DNA from 2 places in the Streptomyces sp. BR1 genome. Region 1 is predicted to be linked to the other one. Evidence: riboswitches for the same ligand, from Rfam matches in the RefSeq annotation. Region 1 holds a riboswitch; the other holds the start of a gene.
What was found. Region 1 has a riboswitch for S-adenosylmethionine ahead of ACT1U9_RS22940 (aminotransferase class V-fold PLP-dependent enzyme). Riboswitches for the same ligand answer to the same signal wherever they lie in the genome.

Region 1 (7,913 bases):
GCCACGGCACGGCGAGGCGGTCTGTACCGTTCGCTCCCGTTACGCCATGCTCTGGTCATGATCAAGCGGAGTGCCCTGCGGGGAACGGCGGCGCGGGGCCCGGCGGTCACCTACACGGTGCTCGCGCTCTGCTGCCTGATCTTCATCATCAGCCCGGTGTCCGGCCTGAATCCCTCATACGGAACAGGGGACGCACTACTCACCGCCCAGAGCGCGTATTTCGCCCGCTGGGGTGTCATCCCGAACGAACTCACGACGGGCGACCCCGGCGCCCTCGTCACCCCCCTCACCGCGCTCTTCGTCCACGGCAACTGGCTGCATCTGCTGGGGAACATGCTCTTCCTCTACGTCTTCGGCGCGATGGCCGAGGAACGCATGGGCAAGGTCGCGTTCGCACTCTTCTATCTGGGCGTGGGCTATCTGGCCCTGCTGGCGTACGCGGCGGCGCACTCCACCTCCGACCAGACCCTGGTGGGCGCGTCCGGCGCGATCTCGGGGGTCCTGGGCGCGTTCCTGTATCTCTTCCCCCGGGCGCGGGTGACCAGCCTCTTCCCGTTCCTCTTCTTCCTGCCGCTGCGCTTTCCCGCCTGGATCGTGCTGGTCTTCTGGTTCGTGCTCCAGTGGCTCGCGGTACGGGCGGCGCCGGCCGGGCCCGGGGTGGCGTATCTGGCCCATCTGGTCGGCTTCGGCCTGGGCTTTCTCTACGCCTGGGGACGTTATCGCCGTACGGCTAGAGTGAAACGACCGAAGCCGCCACCGGCGTCGGCCGCCACCGCCGCCACCGAGGGAGAAGACCAGCCGTGATCACCGCGATCGTGCTCATCAAGACCAGCGTGGACCGGATCCCCGAGATCGCGGAGTCGATCGCGGCGCTGGAGAACGTGTCCGAGGTCTACTCGGTGACCGGCACCTACGACCTGATCGCCCTGGTCCGAGTGGCCCGCCACGACAACCTCGCGGACATCATCCCCGGCCGCATCAGCAAGATCCCGGGCGTAGAGGCCACGGACACGCACGTGGCGTTCCGCACCTACTCCCAGCACGACCTGGAGGCGGCGTTCGCCATCGGCCTGGACGCGGAGTAGCCCACCGGCAGCCCGCGCCCCTAGGTAGTCAGGGGCGCGGGGAACTGCGCGAGCAACCCAGCACGGCCCGCACCCAAAGAGCTCCCTCGGAGAGTTTCGGGAAGGGGTGGGGTGGGGGATTCACACCGCCGGGACGCAGCGACCTTCCTCCGTCCGGTACTCCCACTTCGCACCGTCCCGGACCAGTTCCCCAACCGCCCGCACAAAGCGATCCACATGCTCGTCCGGCGTCCCCGCCCCAAAGCTGACCCGGATCGCGTTCAACGACCGCTCCCCCGGCTCCGCCTCGGGCGCCCCGCACTCCCCCGGCTCCTGCGGCTCACTCCCCAGCAACGTCCGCACCAGCGGATGAGCGCAGAACAACCCGTCCCGCACCCCGATCCCGTACTCCGCGGACAACGCCGCCGCGAAGTGCGAGCTGTTCCACCCCTCCACCACGAACGAGATGACGCCCACCCGAGGCGCGTCGTCGCCGAAGAGCGACAGCACCCGCACCTCCGGCACCGCCGCAAGCCCCGTACGCACCTTCGCGATCAGGTGCTTCTCCCGCTCCACCAGCGCCGCGAACCCCGCCTCGCTCAGCGCCTTGCAGGCGGACGCAATCGCGTACACACCGATGACGTTCGGCGAACCGGCCTCGTGCCGCGCGGCCGTGGTGTGCCACTCCACATCCACCCCGCCGTCACCGCGCCGCGCGACCCGCCGCGACGCGCCCCCGCCCGCCAGATACGGCTCGGACGCCTGGAGCCAGTCGGCCCGCCCCGCGAGCACACCCGAGCCGAACGGCGCGTACAGCTTGTGCCCGGAGAACGCGATCCAGTCGACGTCCAACTCCCGTACGGAAACGGGGTGATGGGGCGCCAGCTGCGCCGCGTCGAGCACGATCCGCGCGCCGTGGGCGTGCGCGGCCGCCGCCAACTCCCGCACCGGCCACAGCTCACCGGTCACATTCGACGCACCGGTCACGCACACCAGCGCCGGACCGTACGGGTCACGGTCGGCGAGCGCCCGCTCCAGCGTGGCCACCGCCTGCTGCGGCGTACGCGGCGCGTTGAGGTAGGTCACCCGCGCGTCCCGCCACGGCAGCAGCGAGGCGTGGTGCTCGGTCTCGAAGACGAAGACCTGGCAGTCGGCCGGGATCACCTGGGCGAGGAGGTTCAGGGAGTCGGTCGTCGAGCGGGTGAAGACCACCTGGTCACTCGGGCGGCAGTCCAGGAACTCCGCCACCGCCGCCCGGCTGTTCTCGAACAGGTCGGTGGAGAGCTGCGAGAGATAGCCCGCACCCCGGTGCACGCTGCCGTAGTACGGGGCGTACGCGGCGACGTCGTCCCACACCCGCTGGAGGGCCGGCGCGCTCGCCGCGTAGTCGAGGGCGGCGTAGGTCACCTCGCCGCCGGTGACCAGCGGGACGGTGACATCGCGGCCCAGCACCGGCAGCGGCGCGGCACAGCAGGACTCTTCGGAAGCAGAAGCGGAGGCGGAAGCAGAGGTGGCGGTGGACGTCGACGCGTATGCGGACATGGCGGTATCTCCCGGCAGGACAAGGCGAACTGACTGTGAAGGCCCCGCGGCGACGGCTCGACGGCCGTTCGGCGCACGGGGGTTGACCTCGACGTACGCGAAAGAAGGGCGTACGGAGGTGTACAGAAAGAGGGGCCGAAGGCCCTATCGCATTCGCTTGCTCACGAGACTGCTCCCTTGAGGACCAGGACCCCAGGGGCGCGCCACTCAAGGAAATGAGTGCGCAGGGGTCCGCGCTTGCCGTAGACCTCGCTGCCTACGGCCTGGTCTTCACCCGGGGCACCCCGCCACGGACGGAGGGTTGCCGGACAGCGGGCCGGGGCCGTAGTCGCTGTCACTCATGACCTTGGAAAGCATCCTGCCATATGTCCGCGTACGCGCAAGGCGCAGTCCGGCATCCGGACCGCGCCTTGCGTCACACTCGTACGGGACCGCTTCGGATCTACGCGTTGCTCGCCGCGACCCAGCGCTCCAGGGTGCGGCGAGCCGCGCCCGAGTCCACCGCCTCGGCCGCCTTGTCGATCTTGGCCCGGATCTGCTCGACCAGAGTGCCCTCGCCCGGCTCCAGGGCGACCAGGGCCGCCGCCGAGTTGAGCAGCACCGCGTCCCGCACCGGCCCTCTCTCCCCCGCGAGCAGCCGTCTGGCCACGTCCGCGTTGTACGAGGCGTCCGCGCCGCGCAGCGCCTCGACCGGCACCAGGTCGATGCCCACGTCCCTCGGGTCGAAGGGCTCCTCGCGCACGGCGCCGTCCCGCACGATCCAGACCCGCGAGGTCGCGGTGGTCGTCAGCTCGTCGAGGCCGTCGTCGCCGCGGAAGACCAGCGCGGAGGAGCCGCGCTCGGCGAGCACCCCGGCCACGATCGGCGCCACCCGCGCGTCCGCGACCCCGGTGGCCTGGGCCTTCACCCGGGCCGGATTGGTCAGCGGGCCCAGGAAGTTGAAGGTGGTGCGGATGCCGAGCTCGCGGCGCGCGGGGGCCACGTAGCGCAGCGCGGGGTGGAACGTCACGGCGAAGCAGAACGTGATGCCCGCCTGCTCGGCCACCTCGACCACCCGGCGGGGGGTGAGGTTCAGATTGACGCCGAGCTTCTCCAGGACGTCGGAGGCGCCGCTGGCCGAGGACGCGGCCCGGTTGCCGTGCTTGACGACCTTCGCGCCGGTGCCCGCCACCACGATCGCGGACATGGTGGAGATGTTGACGGTCTTGGCGCCGTCGCCGCCGGTGCCGACGATGTCCACGGTCGGGCCGGGGACCTCGATCAGATTGGCGTGCTCGTACATCGCCCGGACCATGCCGGTGATCTCGGCGACCGTCTCGCCCTTGGCCCGCAGGGCCACCATGAAGGCGGCGATCTGCGCGTCGCTCGCCTCGCCGCGCATGATCCGGTCCATCGCCCAGGCGGTGGCGTCCGCGCTCTGGTCGGTGCCGCTGAGCAGTGCGTCCAGTACGCCCGGCCAGGAGTAGGCCGCCACGCTGTCGCCGCCGACCGGGGTCACAACGTTCATGGTCCACTCCTGGGTCCATCTACGGGTATGGGATGGGAACACCCTATCCAGCCCCGGGGACGGCGAAGGGCCCCGTCCATCGCGTGGACGGGGCCCTGTGCTGTGTGGCGTACAGCGATACCGCTGGGAAGGGATCAGTGGTGGCCGTGGCCGCTGGTGATCTCCTCGAACTCCTCGGCACTCGGCTTGGCGATCTGGCTCTGCTCGCCGAAGTAGCCCTTGTGGAGCTTGACGCGCAGCTTCTCCATCGCGGAGACCTTGCGCTTGACACCGTTCTCGTCGACCGCCGCGGGCAGCTCGTGCGGACGGGTCTGCTCGTGCGCGGTGAGCTTGTACAGCTGGCCCGCGTCGAGCGGCTCGTGGACCTCGATGAACTCACCGTGCGGCAGCCGCTTGATGACGCCGGTCTCGCGACCGTGCAGCACCTTCTCGGCGTCCCGGCGCTGGAGGCCCAGGCAGATCCGCTTGGTGATGATGAACGCGACGACCGGGCCGGCGAAGAACGCGATCCGGACGAACCAGGTGATGGCGTTCAGCGACAGGTGGAAGTTGGTCGCCCACAGGTCGTTGCCACCGCCGACCAGCATCACCATGTACGCGGTGATCCAGGCCACGCCGATGCCGGTGCGCACCGGAGCGTTGCGCGGGCGGTCGGCGATGTGGTGCTCGCGCTTGTCCTTGGTGATCCAGGCCTCGATGAACGGGTAGGCCGCGATCGCGAACAGCACCAGCGGGAAGATCACCAGCGGGATGAACACACCGAGGACCAGCGTGTGGCCCCAGGCGTTGATCTCCCAGCCCGGCATCACTCGGATCAGGCCTTCGGCGAAGCCCATGTACCAGTCGGGCTGGGCGCCGGTGGACACCTGGTCCGGGCGGTACGGGCCGATGGCCCAGATCGGGTTGATCGAGGCGACCGCCGCGATGACCGCGATGACACCGAAGATCAGGAAGAAGAAGCCACCGGCCTTGGCCGTGTAGACGGGCAGCAGCGGCGCGCCCACGACGTTCTTGTTGGTGCGGCCGGGACCCGCGAACTGGGTGTGCTTGTGGTAGAAGACCAGGATCAGGTGAGTGATCATCAGGCCGAGCATGATGCCGGGCAGCAGCAGGATGTGGACCGAGTAGAACCGGGCCACGAAGTCGCCGCCGGGGAACTCGCCGCCGTAGATGAAGAACGACAGGTACGTACCCACGACCGGGACACCGAGGACGGCGCCCTCCATGAAGCGGACACCGGTGCCCGAGAGCAGGTCGTCCGGCAGGGAGTAGCCGGTGAAGCCGGTGAACATGCCGCAGAAGAACAGCAGGAAGCCGAAGAGCCAGTTGACCTCGCGCGGCTTGCGGAACGCGCCCGTGAAGAAGACGCGCATCATGTGCACGAACATCGCCGCGAGGAAGATCAGCGCCGCCCAGTGGTGGATCTGCCGGATCAGCAGACCACCGCGCACCTCGAAGCTGATGTGCATGGTCGAGTTGAACGCCTCGGACATCTGCACGCCCTGGAGCGGAACGTAGGAGCCGTCGTAGACGACCTCGTTCATGCTCGGGTGGAAGAACAGCGTCAGATACACACCCGTGAGGATGATGATGATGAAGCTGTACATGCAGATCTCGCCGAGCATGAAGGACCAGTGGTCCGGAAAGATCTTGCGCATGTTGGTCTTGGCGAGGGTGTAGATACCCAGCCGACCGTCGGCCCAGTCGGCGAACTTCTCGCCGTTCCCGGGCTCGCGCCGCTCGTCAGTGGTGGTGGTGCTCATCCGCGCTCCCAGAAGGCAGGACCGACGGGCTCTTCGAAGTCGCCGAGCGCTTCGAGGTAACCCTCGCTGTTCACGCCGATCCGCAGCTGCGGCAGAGCGTGACCGGCCGGGCCGAAGATGACGCGGGCCCCGTCGGAGAGGTCGAAGGTGGACTGGTGGCACGGGCAGAGCACGTGGTGGGTCTGCTGCTCGTACAGGCTGATCGGGCAACCGACGTGGGTGCAGATCTTCGAGAACGCCACGATGCCCTGGTGCGACCACTCCAGCTCGCGCTTGTCCTTGATGTTCTCCGGCTGCAGCCGGACGATCATCAGGGCCGCCTTGGCGATCTGGGTCTGGAAGTCGTGCTGGTCCTCCTCCAGGCCCTCGGGCTTGGCGAAGGTCAGCGAGCCGACCGCGACGTCCTCGGGACGCAGCGGCTCGTTGGTGTTCATGTTGATGAGGGCCTTGCCCTTGGCCCACATCGTCTTGCGCAGCTTGTCCTCGGGCAGCGTGCCCAGGTCGCGCAGGAGCACCACACCGGCGAGCGGCACCATGGCCAGCGCGCCGTACATGGTGTTGCGGATCAGCTTGCGGCGGCCGAAGCCGGACTCGCGGACGCCGTCCGCCCAGTCCTGCATGACCTTCTCGCGGACCTCCGGCGGCGCCGCGATCTCGTGGCGCTCGTCCGACATCTCCTCGTCCGACATCAGCGTGCGGGCCCAGTGGACCGCGCCGGCGCCGATGCAGAACAGCGCGACACCCAGGGTCAGACCCAGGGAGAAGTTCAGCGCGCTGACGTGCCCGAACGGGAAGATGTAGACGATCTTGTCGATCGGGAAGATCACGAACGACGCGATGAAGCCGACCGTCGCGATCATCGACAGCGCGAAGAGGCCGGCGACCACGTTCTCGGAGCGCCTTGCGGCCGCCTCGTCGATGTCCTGGACGCGCGGGCGGTGGGGCGGCAGCCCCGGGTCCGCGAACGGGTCGCGGGCGCGCTCTACCGAGCCGTGCTCGGGGTCCTGCTCGCTGGGCAGGTTCTCGGAATTGTCTTGGCTACTCATGACTTCTTGGCCTTAGCGGAGTGGGCCGCGATCCAGATGGCAACTGCGATGAGGGCACCCAGACCGAAGATCCAGGCGAACAGGCCCTCGCTGACCGGGCCGAGGCCACCCAGCTCAAGGCCGCCGGGGCTGGCGGTCTTCTCGCTGTTCACAGCGTCCAGGTACGCGATGATGTCCTGCTTCTGCTTCTGCGGCATCGTCGTGTCGGGGAACGACGGCATGTTCTGCGGGCCGGTCTGCATGGCCTCGTAGAGGTGCTTGGGTGTCACGCCCTCAAGGCTGGGGGCGAACTTGCCGTGCGTCAGCGCACCGCCCTTGCCGGAGAAGTTGTGGCACTGGGCGCAGTTGGTACGGAACAGCTCGCCACCCTTGGCGATGTCCGCACCGTCCGGGCTGTACTGCTTCTCGGTCGGCTTGATCGGGCCGGCGCCGAGGGACGCGACGTACGCGGAGAGCTGGTCGATCTCTGCCTGCGTGTAGATGACCTTCTTCTTCGGCACCTGCGCGCCGGGCTGCTGCGCCGGCATACGGCCGGTGCCGACCTGGAAGTCCACGGCGGCGGAGCCGACGCCGACCAGCGAGGGACCGTCAGAGGTGCCCTGACCGCCGGTTCCGTGGCAGCTGGCGCAGCCGACGGAGTAGAGCTTCTTGCCCTCGTCGATGGCGAGGGACTGGGCGGTTTCGTCGGCCTTCGCCTTGTCCGCGGGCGCGAACGCGGCGTACAGCCCCCCGGTGGCCGCCAGCGCGAGGAGTAGGACGACGAGCGCCGCCAGCGGATGGCGTCGTCGTGCGGAGAGCTTTTTCACGGATTACCCCGGTGTCAGGATCTTCTGCGTCGATGCGGGATGGGTTCGGGCCTGCGGGCCCGATTACTTGATCAGGTAGATCGTGGCGAAGAGGCCGATCCAGACGACATCGACGAAGTGCCAGTAGTAGGACACGACGATGGCGGCGGTTGCCTGTTCGTGGGTGAACCTCTTGGCCGCGTAGG
Region 2 (7,913 bases), 1.3 Mb from region 1:
GCGGCGGTTGTCGCACTCGGTATGACGGTCGGCCTCTCCGGATGCGGCAGCGACAGCGGCTCCAAGAGCGTCACCCTCAAGCTGGTCGCCGCCGACTACGACATCGCGGGCGGCGACTCCACGAAGGCGTACTGGCACAACGTTGTCAGCGAGTTCGAGAAGAAGAACCCCGGCATCAAGGTCGACGTCTCCGTCTTCTCCTGGGACGTCGTCGACGCCAAGGTCGCCGAGATGGTGAAGGCGGGCAACGCCCCCGACATCGCGCAGATCGGCGCGTACTCCGACTACGCCGCGAGCGGCAAGCTCTACGCCGTCGACCAGACGCTCTCCATCCCCGTCCAGGCCAACTTCCTGGCGCCGCTGGCGGACGCGGGCGAGATGAAGCGCACCCAGTACGGCATCCCGTTCGTCGCCTCCACGCGGCTGCTCTTCTACAACAAGACGCTGTTCAAGAAGGCGCACATCGATCCCCCCACCACCTGGGCCCAGCTGGAGGCCGACGCCAAGGCGCTGAAGGCCAAGGGCGTCAAGACCCCGTTCGCGCTGCCGCTCGGCAGCGAGGAGGCCCAGGCCGAGACGATGATGTGGCTGCTCAGCGGCGGTGGCGGCTACGTCAACCAGGTCGCCGGCTATGACATCGACTCCCCGGAGAACGTCAAGACGTTCCAGTGGCTGAAGAAGAACCTCGTCCAGGAGGGCCTTACGGGTCCGGTCGCGCCCGGCAAGCTCAACCGGCAGGCCGCGTTCGACGCCTTCGCCAAGGGCGACGTCGGCATGCTCAACGGCCACCCGTCGCTGATGGGGGAGGCCCGCAAGAAGGGCGTGGACTACGGGATGGTCCCGCTGCCCGGCGTCGAGGGCAAGGCCAAGGCGTCGATGGGCGTCGCCGACTGGATCATGGGCTTCAAGCAGAACGGCCACCGCGAGCAGATCGGGAAGTTCCTGGACTTCACGTTCAACGACCAGAACGTGTCGACGTTCGCGGACAAGTACGACCTGCTGCCCGCGACGCGCTCGGCGTCCCAGGCGATGCAGAAGGACGGCAAGCACCAGGACCTCGACCAGTTCCTGGCCGCCCTGCCGACCTCGGAGCTGCCGCCGGTCGGCAAGACGTCGTGGCCCAGGGTCAGCGAGGCGATCAAGAAGCGGATCGGCGCGGCGGTCCAGGAGAACGACGACCCGAAGGCGGTCCTGGAGGGCATCGCGAAGGTGGCCCTGGACGCGGAGAACGCGGAGTAGGCACGGGGTGGGTTCGTCACCGCGACCCGATACGTTGGATCGTATGACCGACAACCCCCTCGGCGAGCGCGAGAAGGCCGTGCTCGCCATGGAAGCCCGTTCCTGGGCCGGCCCCGGCGCCAAGGAGCGGGCCGTACGGGAGCGGCTGGGGATCTCGCCGACCCACTACTACCAGCTCCTCAACGCCCTCCTCGACGACGAGCGCGCCCTCGCCCACGACCCGGTCACGGTCAACCGCCTGCGCCGCGTGCGAGAGGCGCAGCGCGAACGGCGTTCGTGAAGTCGAGCGACGACGTTCGTGACGCGGAGGTCATGGCGGCACCCGGCCACGATGTTCGTCACGCGTTGGCCATGGCTGCGTCAGGACCCCGCCGCTAGGGTCGTGGCATGGGCAGCCAACCGCACCCCCTGCCGACCCCTGCCACCTCCGCCGGACGCGACGCGCTCGCCGCGATCCTGGCGACGCCCGAGCGGGCCGTGGTCGCGCTCGACTTCGACGGCACGCTAGCCGAGATCGTCCCCGACCCGGAGCAGGCCCGCGCCCACCCCGGCGCCGTCCCCGCGCTCGCCGCGCTCGCGCCCAAGGTCGCCTCGGTCGCGGTGATCACCGGGCGTCCGGCGGGTGTGGCCGTACGGTACGGGGGCTTCGCGGGTGTCGCGGGCCTGGAACACCTCGTCGTGCTCGGCCATTACGGGGCCGAGCGCTGGGACGCGGTCAGCGGGACCGTGCACGCCCCCGCCCCGCATCCCGGTGTCGCCGCCGCGCGGGCCGAACTCCCGGGCGTACTCGATACGCACGGGGCGTGGCGCGGTACGTGGATCGAGGAGAAGGGGCAGGCTGTCGCGGTCCATACGCGGCGGGCGAGCGACCCCGAGGCCGCGTTCGCCGCGCTGCAGTCCCCGCTGGCGTCGCTTGCCGCGCGGCACGGGCTGATCCTGGAGCCGGGGCGGCTGGTCCTGGAGCTTCGCCCTCCGGGGATGGACAAGGGGATGGCGTTGGCGGAGTACCTGCGGGAGGTGGGGGCGGGTTCCGTTGTGTACGCGGGGGACGACCTGGGCGATCTCCCCGCGTTCGCGGCGGTGGAGAAGCTCCGTTCGGACGGGGTGCCGGGTCTGCTGGTGTGCAGCGGCTCTTCGGAGGTCCCCGAACTGGCGGACCGGGCGGACGTGTTGGTGCCGGGTCCGGGGGCGGTGGTCGCGTTCCTGTCGTCCTTGGCGGACCGCCTTTAGCTCCCCCACCCCACCCCTTCCCGAAACTCTCCGAGGGATCTCTGCGTCTGCGGACTGTGCTGGGTTGCTCGCGCAGTTCCCCGCGCCCCTTGATGGGCCCTTCGGGCCCTCTTAGGGGCGCGGGGAACTGCGCGACCAGCCCCCACCGGCTCGCAGACGACCGACACCCGCCGGAGGCTTTCGGGAAGGGGCGGGGTGGGGGAAATTCAGCGCGGCGCGGCGGAACGCAGCGCCTCCACCTGGTCCAGGAACCACCGCTGCGGCGGCAACGCGGTGGCCGCGGCGGCCAGTCGCTTGGTGCGGGCCGCACGTTCCTCCCCCGCCATGGACAACGCCTCGTGCAGCGCAGAAGCCGTCGCGGACACGTCGTACGGGTTCACCATCAGCGCGTCGGCCTCCAGCTCCTCCGCCGCCCCCGCCTCCCGCGACAGCACCAGCACGCACCCCTCGTCGGACACCACCGGCACCTCCTTGGCGACCAGGTTCATCCCGTCCCGGATGGGATTCACCAGCGCCACATCCGCCAGCCGATACGCCGCCAGCGACCGCGCGAAGTCGTCCTTGACATGGAGCACGACCGGGGTCCAACTCGGCGTTCCGTACGTCGAGTTGATCGAGTCGGCCACTCGGCCGACCTCCGCCGTGTACTCCCGGTACACCCCCAGATCCTGCCGCGACGGATACGCGAAGGCGACATGCACCACCCGCTCCCGCCACTCCGCCCGCTCCTCAAGCAGCTGCCGATACGCCAGCAGCCCTCGCACGATGTTCTTCGACAGCTCGGTGCGGTCGACCCGCACGATGGCACGGCGACCCGCGCCGATCTCCGCCCGCAGCGCCGCCATCCGCGACTCCACGTCCGGCTCATGGGCGCGCCGCCGCAGGAAGTCGGCGTCCGCGCCCAGTGCGTGCACCCCGATCCGGGTGGAGCCGGTTCCGCCCAGCACATCCGTACAGCAGCGCGTGAACGCGTCCGCCCAGCGGTGGGTGAGGAAGCCGAGCCGGTCCGCGCCGAGCATCCCGCGCAGCAACTGCTCGGCCACGTCGTCCGGCAGCATCCGGAAGTACTCCACCGGCGCCCACGGCGTATGCGAGAAGTGCCCGATCCGCAGATCGGGGCGGAGTTCGCGGAGCATCCCGGGGACCAGGGCGAGGTGGTAGTCCTGGACCAGCACCGCCGCCCCGTCGGCCGCCGCCTCCGCCAGCGCCTCCGCGAACGCCCGGTTGTACGTCTCGTACGCCCCCCACTGACGCCGGAACTCCGCGTCGAAGACCGGCTCCAGAGGCGTCTGGTACAGCATGTGGTGGACGAACCACAGCACCGAGTTCGCGATCCCGTTGTACGCGTCCGCGTGCACGGAGGCGTCGATGTCCAGCATCCGCACACCCGGCTCGGCCACCCCGCGCCGTACGGCCTCCCGGTCGCCGTCGCCGAGCGCCGAGCACACCCACAGCGAGTCCGCGTCCTGGCCGATCGCGGAGAGGCCCGAGACCATTCCGCCGCCGCCGCGCCGGGACGTGAGCGTCCCGTCGTCGCCGAGGGCGTAGGAGACCGGGCCGCGGTTGGACGCGACGAGGACCTGGGCAGCGCGCGCGGAGACCATGGACACGAACCTAGCCCGAAGCGGAATGCCTCAAACGTACGAACGGCGGCACCGACTCCTGATGGACACGCCGGCTTACGCCGCCCGATGCACCGCGTACTCCGAGATTTCCCTCATCGGCGGCCGCTCCTCGGTGTCCACCGGGTACGTGCGCGGCACGAATCCGTCCTCGCCGCGCTCGAACTGGGTCAGCGACGGGCGGACCAAGTGGGCGCGGGAGAGCCGGAGTTGGGCCGTGCGGTAGATCGCGGCCGCCATCCGGCCGAGCGCCTGGCCGTCCTGATGGCGGTGCTTTCGTACGCCCACGTCGACCTGGGCCAGCGCGTCCAGGCCCACCGTGTGCAGCGCGTCGACGAGCAGCCCCAGCTCCACTCCGTAACCGACCGGGAACGGCAGCCGCTCAAGCAGCGAGCGCCGGGCCGCGTACTCGCCGCCGAGCGGCTGGACGAAACCGGCGAGCTGAGGCCAGTGCAGGTTCAGCAGCGGGCGGGCCACCAGCTCGGTCACCCGGCCGCCCTGACCTGCGGCGGAGCCCAGCGGGCGGTCGTACATCGCCTTGACGAAGTCCACGTCCGGGTCGGTCAGGAGCGGGCCGACGATCCCGGACACGAAGCCCGCGTCGAACTCCTTCAGGTCCGCGTCGACGAAGCAGACGAGGTCACCGGTGGTGACCAGGAGCGAGCGCCACAGGACCTCGCCCTTGCCGGGCAGTGCCGGGATGCGGGGCAGGATCGCGTCCCGGTGCACGACCCGGGCACCGGCGGCCGCGGCGACCTCGGCCGTACGGTCGGTGGAGCCGGAGTCGATCACCACCAGCTCGTCGACCAGGGAGACGTCCTCGGTCATCAGCTCGCGCCGGATCGCGGCGACGATCTCGCCGACCGTGGCCTCCTCGTCGAGCGCGGGCAGCACCACGCTGACCGTGGTGCCGCTGCGGCGCTTGGCGGCCATGATCCGGTCCAGCGGCCGGTCGGCCGCGGACCAGGAACGCCTGCTCAGCCAGCGCTCCACCTCTTCCAACACGAGCCGGAGCCTCCTTGTGCGGTGTTTTTGTGATCCATCTCGCGGTTCGGACGACTGTCTCAACCGTCCATGCCTTCGGTTACAGTCTTGAACAACGCGGATGACCGTCGCATGTCGGGGTCGTCGCGCGAACAAATGCCCGGGTCCTGGACCCGGTGCCACAGCGCTCATCCAGAGGGACTGAGGGAACGGCCCGTTGAAGTCCCGGCAACCCTCCTGCCGACCGCGAGGTCACGGTGGGGAAGGTGCCAATTCCGTCTCATGGCGAAATGCGCCATGGGGAAGATGAGGAGAAAGGGCCTCGCCATCATGGCTGTGCACACTGTCGACACCGTCGCAAACGCCTCCAGCACCGTGAACCTCGGACCCGCCGTCGCGCTTTCCTGCCGGGAATGCGGCGAGCGCTTCGACCTCGGCCCCATCTTCGCCTGCGCCCTGTGTTTCGGGCCGCTCGAAGTCGCGTACGAACTTCCGACGGGTGACCCCGAGGCGCTCCGCGCGCAGATCGAAGCGGGCCCCGACAACATCTGGCGCTATGCGCCGCTGCTGCCCGTTCCGGCCAATGTGGCTGAAAAGCCCAACCTGAATCCCGGCTTCACCAAGCTCGTCAAGGCCGACAATCTCGCCCGCGAGCTCGGCGTCACCGGCGGCCTTTACGTGAAGGACGACTCCGGCAACCCGACGCACTCCTTCAAGGACCGCGTCGTCGCCATCGCCGTCGAGGCCGCCCGCGCGTTCGGCTTCACCACGCTCTCCTGCTCCTCCACCGGCAACCTCGCGGGCGCGGTCGGCGCGGCCGCCGCCCGGGCCGGCTTCCGCTCCTGCGTCTTCATCCCGCACGACCTGGAGCAGGGCAAGGTCGTCATGGCCGCGGTGTACGGCGGCGAGCTGGTCGGCATCGAGGGCAACTACGACGACGTCAACCGCTTCTGCTCCGAGCTCATCGGCGATCCGCTGGGCGAGGGCTGGGGCTTCGTCAACGTCAACCTGCGGCCGTACTACGGCGAGGGCTCCAAGACCCTCGCGTACGAGATCTGCGAGCAGCTCGGCTGGCGGCTGCCCGACCAGATCGTCATCCCGATCGCCTCCGGCTCGCAGCTGACGAAGATCGACAAGGGTCTCCAGGAGCTGATCAAGCTGGGCCTGGTCGAGGACAAGCCGTACAAGATCTTCGGCGCCCAGGCGGAGGGCTGCTCGCCGGTCTCCACCGCCTTCAAGGCGGGCCACGACGTCGTACGGCCGCAGAAGCCGAACACCATCGCCAAGTCCCTGGCCATCGGCAACCCGGCGGACGGCCCGTACGTCCTGGACATCGCCCGGCGCACCGGCGGCGCGGTGGAGGACGTGAACGACGAGCAGGTCGTCGACGCGATCAAGCTGCTCGCCCGGACCGAGGGCATCTTCGCCGAGACGGCGGGCGGCGTGACGGTCGGTGTCACCCGCAAGCTCATCGAAAGCGGGCTGCTCGACCCGGCGCTCACTACTGTCGTCCTCAACACGGGGGACGGCCTCAAGACCCTGGACGCCGTGGCCCCGACGACCGGCCCGACCGCGACGATCCGCCCGAGCCTGGACGCGTTCCGCGACGCGGGCCTCGCCCACTGACCCACCGGCCACGGAAAGGCAGCACACCATGAGCGTCAACGTCCGCATCCCCACCATTCTCCGCACGTACACCGACGGCAGGGCCGAGGTGGCCGCCGAGGGCGCGACCCTCGCCGAGGTCATCGCGGACCTGGAGAAGAACCACACCGGGATCGCCGCGCGCGTCCTGGACGACCAGGGCAAGCTGCGCCGCTTCGTCAACGTGTACGTGAACGACGACGACGTCCGGTTCGAGCAGGGCCTGGAGACGGCCACGCCGGACGGCGCCGGCGTCTCGATCATTCCGGCCGTCGCCGGAGGCTGACCGTCAAGCACAGTGCCGGAGGCTGCTGAGCCAGCTGAACCGAGGGCGAATCACTCGCCGTCGCAGCACGCAGAGTTACCTGAATTGCCCCCTCCGCAAGCTAAGCGGAGGGGGCAATTCAGTGTGGTTGAGCGCGGTACAGTGGGGAAGTCCCCTTCGTTGTGCGTGCCACGTGCATATGAGAACGCGACGAACCGGCGTCGAGAAGCAGTCAAAGTGTTCGAGCAAATTGCTCCTTAAGTGCGCTTTGCCCGGCCCGACTTGCCCCGGAATGCTGGAATACACGGCATTCCGCTCCTCACCCCTGCCCGGAATTCTCGTCCGATTGACCTGTTGCAGAGGGCAGTTGGGCAGATACATTCAGCCGCGGTCGACGCGTTCCGGCGCACACCCTCTCCTGTCGGAGGGTGCAGGTCTGACCCGGGTCCGCGAAGTGTGGTCCCGTGCAAGGGCCAGTAATAGGGGAGTTAGGCATGGCTCAGGGCACCGTCAAGTGGTTCAACGCGGAGAAGGGGTACGGCTTCATCGCGGTCGACGGTGGTGCGGATGTTTTCGTCCACTACAGCGCGATCCAGATGGACGGCTACCGCACCCTTGAAGAAGGTCAGCGAGTCGAGTTCGAGATCTCGCAGGGCCAGAAGGGTCCGCAGGCGGACATGGTCAAGCTCGCCGTCTGATCTCGGCGCGATCGGCCACCGACGCACTCACGCCGTGGGGCCCGCATCCTCTGTAAATGGATGCGGGCCCCACGTGCGTGTCCGAGCGCCGGAGCGCGCGCCGGAGCCCGTCCCCGACCGGGGGACTGTGCTGGGACGGCCTTGCACTCTCCTGGGTCGAGTGCTAATCATTGGCGTTAGCACTCTCCTGGTGAGAGTGACAGAAGGACTGGGTCGGCGAGGCCCGCAGGC

Region 2: it holds a riboswitch for S-adenosylmethionine, as region 1 does, so the genes downstream of both, thrC (threonine synthase) here and ACT1U9_RS22940 (aminotransferase class V-fold PLP-dependent enzyme) in region 1, are expected to answer to the same signal.

What each region holds. Positions count from the first base shown of each region.
Region 1 covers NZ_CM126252.1:5,261,748-5,269,660, reverse strand. The annotation lists gene ACT1U9_RS22950 (rhomboid family intramembrane serine protease) at 58-804, shown strand; gene ACT1U9_RS22945 (Lrp/AsnC family transcriptional regulator) at 801-1,085, shown strand; gene ACT1U9_RS22940 (aminotransferase class V-fold PLP-dependent enzyme) at 1,206-2,606, opposite strand; SAM riboswitch class IV at 2,835-2,952, opposite strand; gene trpD (anthranilate phosphoribosyltransferase) at 3,049-4,113, opposite strand; gene qcrB (cytochrome bc1 complex cytochrome b subunit) at 4,248-5,876, opposite strand; gene qcrA (cytochrome bc1 complex Rieske iron-sulfur subunit) at 5,873-6,922, opposite strand; gene qcrC (cytochrome bc1 complex diheme cytochrome c subunit) at 6,919-7,728, opposite strand; gene ctaE (aa3-type cytochrome oxidase subunit III) at 7,792-7,913, opposite strand, start outside.
Region 2 covers NZ_CM126252.1:3,927,013-3,934,925, forward strand. The annotation lists gene ACT1U9_RS17220 (extracellular solute-binding protein) at 22-1,239, shown strand; gene ACT1U9_RS17225 (DUF3263 domain-containing protein) at 1,283-1,519, shown strand; gene otsB (trehalose-phosphatase) at 1,627-2,469, shown strand; gene ACT1U9_RS17235 (alpha,alpha-trehalose-phosphate synthase (UDP-forming)) at 2,676-4,073, opposite strand; gene ACT1U9_RS17240 (glucosyl-3-phosphoglycerate synthase) at 4,149-5,096, opposite strand; SAM riboswitch class I at 5,261-5,388, shown strand; gene thrC (threonine synthase) at 5,406-6,701, shown strand; gene ACT1U9_RS17250 (MoaD/ThiS family protein) at 6,730-7,005, shown strand; gene ACT1U9_RS17255 (cold-shock protein) at 7,479-7,682, shown strand.